One region of the Ensifer sp. PDNC004 genome, then DNA from elsewhere that is predicted to be linked to it. Evidence: predicted binding sites of a transcription regulator. Region 1 holds the regulator's gene; each other region holds the start of a gene.
The links. Region 1 encodes LexA, which represses DNA repair genes until DNA is damaged. Its sites were predicted from a motif close to TGTTCNNNNTGTGTTCNG; they were not measured.

Region 1 (2,191 bases):
AAGCTGCGGCATCCATCCTTCAAGGGCGTGAAACAAAGGGATGACAACGCATTGCCACTCTTCACCTTGGACGAGTTGCCGCGGACCGATTCAGAGTAAGAAAAGTGTGGCAGGGTGTGGCAGCCGCCTTTGAATTTTCAATGAAAATATTTCAGCCAAGTGTGGCAGCGCGCTCGCGCAAGCCATTGATATTTCGCATTTCTACTGTTCCGGGCGAGGCCTCCAATATTTTCACCTCGTTTAAGTTGGTTTGACGTTCTGCCCTAGGGCAGCGCGGGTCGTTTCGCGACCCCACGTCCGCGCAAGCCACGTCTCCTATGCCTCCGTCGGATCTTATCGCTTCGGTGAAATCGGTAGAGGGGGAGCGATGACTCCGCTGAGATCAGCCGCATCGGTAGCGTCCGTCAACATTAAGAACGGAGGCAATGGCATCAATGAAAAAGAGACTGATCCTGACGGCGTTGGCGTGTTTTGCGGCGACCGCTATTGAGGCGCACGCTGACGACCTGGTTTTCCAGCTGAAGAACAACACCAGCGTGGTACTGACGAACTTTTATACGTCGCCGGTCGGCGTCAATGAGTGGGAAGACGATGTTTTCGGTCGGCAGGTCCTGAACCCCGGCGAGAGCATGGAGATCACCATTGCCGACGGGCGGGACGTCTGCAAATACGACATGCGATTCGAATTCGAGGAGGGCTCGGCCCTCGATACGACCGAGGACACGCAGGATCTCTGCGAGCTCGGCGAATATACGATCCACGAATAGGCGATCTGGATTTCAGGTCACCCGAAATGGAAAGAGCCTCGCCAATTTCCTTGGCGAGGCTCTTTTTTGATTCGGTGTTCTGCCTGGAATTCAATGGTAGCGGCGGATCAGCCCGACGAGCTTGCCCTGGATCTTCACGCGATCTGGTCCGAAGATGCGCGTCTCGTAGGCGGGGTTGGCGGCTTCGAGCGCAATCGACGCGCCCTTGCGACGAAAGCGCTTCAGCGTCGCTTCCTCGTCGTCCACGAGCGCCACGATGATGTCGCCGGGATTGGCCGAGTTGCCGTTGCGGATGATCACCGTGTCGCCGTCGAAGATGCCGGCCTCGATCATCGAATCGCCCTTCACTTCAAGGGCGTAATGTTCGCCGCTGCCGATCATGTCGAGCGGCACGGTGATGTCATGGGTGTTGTTCTGGATCGCCGAGATCGGAACGCCTGCAGCGATGCGCCCCATCACCGGGACGGAAACGGACGTACTTTCGGCAACCGGGGCGGGCTTCGGCGCAGCAGGAGCGGCCGCCGGCGGCTTTCCAAGGCTGCCTTCGATCACGCTCGGCGAGAAGCCCCTGCGCGGCTGCTGCTGGCCGGCGGCGTAGGCTTCCGGAAGCTTGATGACTTCGAGCGCGCGCGCCCGGTTCGGCAGCCGGCGAATGAAGCCGCGTTCTTCGAGCGCGGTGATCAAACGGTGGATGCCGGACTTCGACGCCAGGTCGAGCGCATCCTTCATTTCATCGAATGACGGCGGTACGCCCGACTCCTTCATGCGTTCGTGAATGAACAGAAGCAATTCCTGTTGCTTGCGGGTCAGCATGGCACGTCGCTCCAGAGGCGTGAAACAAATCAAGAACAGACACTATCTGTTCCATATGTGTTCCGCAAGTGCCTAAAATTTCGTGAATTCAGGCGATTGGCCGCTTCTGCGGGTGCCGATCGGTCACTTTTGCGGGAGCAGGGCGCTTATCGGCGACGGTTGCGTGCCAAAATCGCGCCGGATGACGCCAGTCGCGCAGCTGATTCGAGCGAATCACGGGGCTCTATGAGGAGAGATTTAGGTCGCTTGCGAGGTCGAGCAGGCGTCCTCGAACTCCTTCACCGTCTCTGCGCTGTTGTCTTCCGGCAGCACCGCGTCGGCGGCGTCGGTCGCGACGGGTGTGTCGCCGTCATAAACGAAGGACTGGATGTAGAACGCCAGTGCGCCCTTCCACACGTTGCGTCCATCGATCTGATGGCACGGCACGGCCCGTTCGAAATCGGTCTGGAGTTCATCCACCGTCGCGGCGCTGAGCTTGACGTCAGGCATATTGGGCGATGCGACTATCGAAGCGAGAAGCAGGGCGGCAAGCACGGGAATTGTCCACTTGATGAAGGGGTGGCACTACAGGGTGGGTAACGATGTGAACCGTGCTTTCGTTCCGAAGTCCA
Region 2 (2,191 bases), 350 kb from region 1:
TGCGACGGCGGAGGCGTCGCGCGAGACACCCCAGCAGATGAAACTTCCCATCGAGGCGCAGGCGAGCACCACCGGACGGCCGCCGGAGCGTTCGGACGCGTATAGCACCAGGCCGGCGATATCGGCGGCCCCTGCCGTATCGAAGGACCGGACGCTCGGGGCGTAATACACGCCGCCATTGGCAACGGCGAGGTTCTTCAGCCGATTGAAGTTTCCTCCGAAGGAAAAGTCATTGGCACCCAGCCGGCGGTCGCCGCCGCGCCCGTGGATGAAGATGACCGAAAACCCGGCGCCGCGATCGGGGCCGACACGGGTCACGTCCAGCCCGCGGCCGCCGATATCGAGCGTTTCGTTGACCTGCTCGCTCTTGACGCCAAGCGACACATAGGCGCGCTTCACCCGGCGCTCCGGGATTTCGTCGCGCTCGTTGATGTCCCGCAGTTCCTGGTAATCGACTGTCAGGTCGTCGCCGCCATCCTCCTGGCCGAGCACTTTGGCATAGGAGAACAGTTCGTCCTTGTAGGGCTTGAGCGTCTGAGCCTCTGCCGGCGAAGCGGCAATTGCCAGGGCCACGGCGAACAGGCAGGCGCGAAACGGAAAAACAACTGTGGACACGGCCAAATGACGGGCTCCCTCTTTGGCCGCAAGCCTTGCCATTGGCCGCACCGCAAAGCAACACTTGGCCAGAAACACGGCCGTTCGTGCGATAAATCACCGGCGGCCGGCGCCAGAAATTCTCCTTTTGTTCGCGTATCCTGTGGGAGTCTGGCAGAATTCAGGTGATTCGACCGCCGGGGGATGGCGGCAAAGCCTGGGGCTTGCTAAGGCCTCTGGCATTCCCGAACGACAGGAACGATCCGAACGGCCCCATGGACGACAACAGCGACCTCTTCTCAATGCCCGAGCAACCGAAGCCCGTTCAGCCGAGCGCCAAGCCGGCCGTGGCTGCAGCCCCCATCGCGCGCGAAGAACCGCGCCCTGCCCCGAAGGGCAGCGACGGCAGCGATTACGATGCGTCGGCGATCGAGGTGCTCGAGGGCCTTGAGCCCGTCCGCCGTCGTCCGGGCATGTATATCGGCGGCACCGACGAGAAGGCGCTGCACCATCTCTTTGCCGAAGTCATCGACAACTCGATGGACGAAGCGGTCGCCGGCCATGCGAACTTCATCGAGGTCCATCTCGACGCCGAGGGGTTCCTGACGGTCACCGACAACGGCCGCGGCATCCCGGTCGAAAACCATCCGAAATTCCCCGGCAAGTCGACGCTCGAAGTCGTCATGACGGTGCTCCATGCCGGCGGCAAGTTCGACGGCAAGGCCTATGAGACCTCGGGCGGTCTGCACGGCGTCGGCGTTTCCGTCGTCAACGCGCTTTCCGACGCGCTCGAAGTCGAGGTCGCCCGCAATCGCAAGCTCTACCGCCAGCGCTTCTCCCGCGGCATTCCGCAGGGCGGGCTCGAGGAACTCGGCGACGTGCACAATCGCCGCGGCACGCGCGTCCGCTTCCATCCGGACCCGGACATTTTCGGACCGCACGCGCATTTCGAGCCCGGCCGGCTTTTCCGCATGGCTCGCTCGAAAGCCTACCTCTTCGGTGGCGTCGAGATCCGCTGGTCGTGCGATCCGTCATTGCTGCAGGAAGGCTCGGAGATCCCGGACAAGGCGGTCTTCCACTTCCCCGGCGGCCTGAAGGATTACCTGGCGGCGACGCTCGGCAAGGAATTCACCGTCACCCGCGAGATCTTCGCCGGCAAGTCGGAAAAAGCCAACGGTCACGGCTCGCTCGAATGGGCGGTCACCTGGTATGGCGGCGACCAGCAGGTTCATTCCTACTGCAACACCATTCCGACGCCTGAAGGCGGTACGCACGAGGCAGGGTTCCGCATCGCGCTGACCAAAGGCCTGAAGAACTACGCGGAGCTGAAGCAGAACAAGCGCGCGGCGCTCATCACCACCGATGACGTGATGATCTCGGCCGCCGGCATGCTGTCGGTGTTCATCCGCGAACCGGAGTTCGTCGGCCAGACCAAGGACAAGCTCGCCACCGTCGAGGCGCAACGCATCGTCGAAAATGCGCTGCGCGATCCCTTCGACCACTACCTGACCGACAATCCGGCCGAGGCCGACAAACTGCTCGACTGGGTGGTCGAACGCGCCGAGGAGCGCGTGCGCCGGCGCAAGGAAAAGGAAGT
Region 3 (2,191 bases), 2.0 Mb from region 1:
GCAAGCAGCGCCCGATCGGCGGCGGAATCGGCCGGCAGCACGTCGATCTCGGGACACATGGCCCGCGCTTCGGCGACACCCTGGCCGATGTGAAACCCACGCCTTTCAGCAAAACCATCGAGCGCGACAAGACGCATCGCGCTCTTCACCTTGTCGGCGAAGACGACGGGCGGATGCTCAGGACGCCCGCGGGAAAGCCACGAGTTCCCCCAGCGCTTGCGCGCGACCCGATCGGCCGGAAGATGCGGAAAGGCGAGCGACAGAATGCGCTGGTTGTGGATCTGCCGCAGCAGCGGCTGATAGGGGCTCGACGGGGTAAAGGCGGCGGTCATGGGGGTTCCACTCCAGGAAGAAGCCGAGCGGCGCAGGAGCCCTGCTCTTCTCGGCAATGACGTGAAAGACGGGATGGCCGATGCTGCCGCGAAGCATCGATCCATCCGGTAGCGGTCGCTCGCGCGCCGGCGCCGGCTCGACGAGGAAGCGGAAGAAGGCGCTGCTCGCCTCCTCGTGTCCGGATTGGCGCAAAAGCAGAAGGGGGACGTGGCCGGCGCGCGAGCGCACATGCAGGCGCCGGCTCTCGCTGAGTGCCAGGGCAGCCGGGTTGCCGCGAATTTCGAGAATGACGGCGCAGAAGCTCGGGACGGAAAGTGCAGCCTCGGCGATCCAGAGCGCGTCCTTTATCGTGCGCGGCAGGCTGAAGACGAGGCCGCGGACATCGAGACCGAAGGCCTTCAGACCCAGGCCATAGGGCATGCCCGCCTCGTTGGAAGCCATCGACTGGCTGATCCAGAGAACGGGGGCGGCCGGCTCTCCCTTCTCAAGCCGCGCCCGTTGGCAGAGCACGCCAAGTGCTGCGGCAAAACCGGCGGCAGCACCCGCATCGCGCGTCTCGGCATTGCGGATTTCCGTCATGCCTTCAAGCGGCAGACCGCCTTCGAGAAGATCGTCCAGATCGGGAACGCCGAGCGCCAGCGACTTGCGGCCTGGTTCGTCTTCTTCCCGTTGACGGAAGCCGCCGGGATCGGCCGCCTTGGCGGTGCGCACGACGCCCGGAAGCCGACGGTTTTCGATCCTGGCTATGGTTTCTCGGAGCGAAAGTACCGTCTCCCGCTGCACGGCTGTGTCGGCCATGACGGTCAACTCCCATCAGTATGTTCATGTTATGTTCTATTAGATTCCAGAGCTTCCTAAATGAGTCAACAGCCAATTCTAAGAATTTATTCCTGTCCCTGTGGTCAAGGAATTCAACACTCGAAAAACAAAGGCAAAATCGCTATATGGAGGGCAACAAGGAGTGCCTATGGCCCGCATTGACCAGACCGATGATTGGCGGGAACGCCACGCACCGACGCTTACCACTTTCGAGCAGCTTGCGCTGGAGGCCTATGGCCACCTGCCGCAGGAATTCCGCCAGCTGACGACCGACCTTGTCATCGAAGTTGCCGACTTCCCGAGCGACGACGTTTTCGAGGACATGGCGCTGGAAACGCCTTTCGACCTGCTCGGCCTCTTCGAAGGCAGCGGCATCAGCGAACGCTTCACCATGGAAACCGGCCAGTTTCCGAACCGCATCACCCTCTATCGCCGCCCGATCATCGACTACTGGGCGGAGAACGAGGAGACGCTCGGCGACATCATCACCCACGTTCTGATCCACGAGATCGGCCACCATTTCGGCCTTTCCGACGACGACATGGAACGGATCGAGGCCAGCGTCGAGCACGTCGGCGGCTGACGCTTCATTTGCCTATCATCGTGCGGTAAGGGCTGCCCCATCCGCCTGCAGGCACCTCATCCCCGCAGGCGGGGCGAAGGAAACGCGCGGCACCCGCTCGCATTCATACCCAATTCCAGAAACGGGCTTCACGTGCCGACTATTCGCGATGACCAAGCGTCCGTCGCGTCCCCACTCCCTGCCATCGGGGAGAGGGTTAGTTCTCGGGTTAAACCCGAGGAGAGGGCTAAACTGCCTACTGTTCCGACAGCTTGATATCCGGGGTGTAATCCTTGCCCTCGACCTCTTTGACCACCGCCTGACCGCACTGCATGTGCTGCGTATCGGCATTGAAGGCGTAGGTGGGCGAGCCGTGCAGGCTCCAGCCCTGGTTCAGCGCCGCCGTCACCTTGTGGCAGAAGGTGGCGTCGTCGGGACCGGTCAGGAAGCGGTAGAGTTTCAAGATCTTGTCTTTCG

Region 2: a site for LexA is predicted at 733-750, ahead of parE (DNA topoisomerase IV subunit B). Genes of this name have one in related genera too.
Region 3: a site for LexA is predicted at 1,153-1,170, ahead of JVX98_RS32375 (ImuA family protein). Genes of this name have one in related genera too.

Annotation. Positions count from the first base shown of each region.
Region 1 covers NZ_CP070353.1:981,723-983,913, reverse strand. Annotated here, with positions in the region: gene ligD (non-homologous end-joining DNA ligase) at 1-99, shown strand, start outside; gene JVX98_RS12705 (hypothetical protein) at 435-767, shown strand; gene lexA (transcriptional repressor LexA) at 858-1,580, opposite strand; gene JVX98_RS12695 (hypothetical protein) at 1,818-2,114, opposite strand.
Region 2 covers NZ_CP070353.1:1,335,772-1,337,962, forward strand. Annotated here, with positions in the region: gene JVX98_RS14685 (alpha/beta hydrolase) at 1-657, opposite strand, end outside; gene parE (DNA topoisomerase IV subunit B) at 870-2,191, shown strand, end outside.
Region 3 covers NZ_CP070353.1:3,137,871-3,140,061, reverse strand. Annotated here, with positions in the region: gene JVX98_RS23460 (DNA polymerase Y family protein) at 1-263, opposite strand, end outside; gene JVX98_RS32375 (ImuA family protein) at 178-1,131, opposite strand; gene JVX98_RS23455 (metallopeptidase family protein) at 1,301-1,735, shown strand; gene JVX98_RS23450 (DUF1737 domain-containing protein) at 1,971-2,177, opposite strand; gene JVX98_RS23445 (CoA ester lyase) at 2,174-2,191, opposite strand, start outside.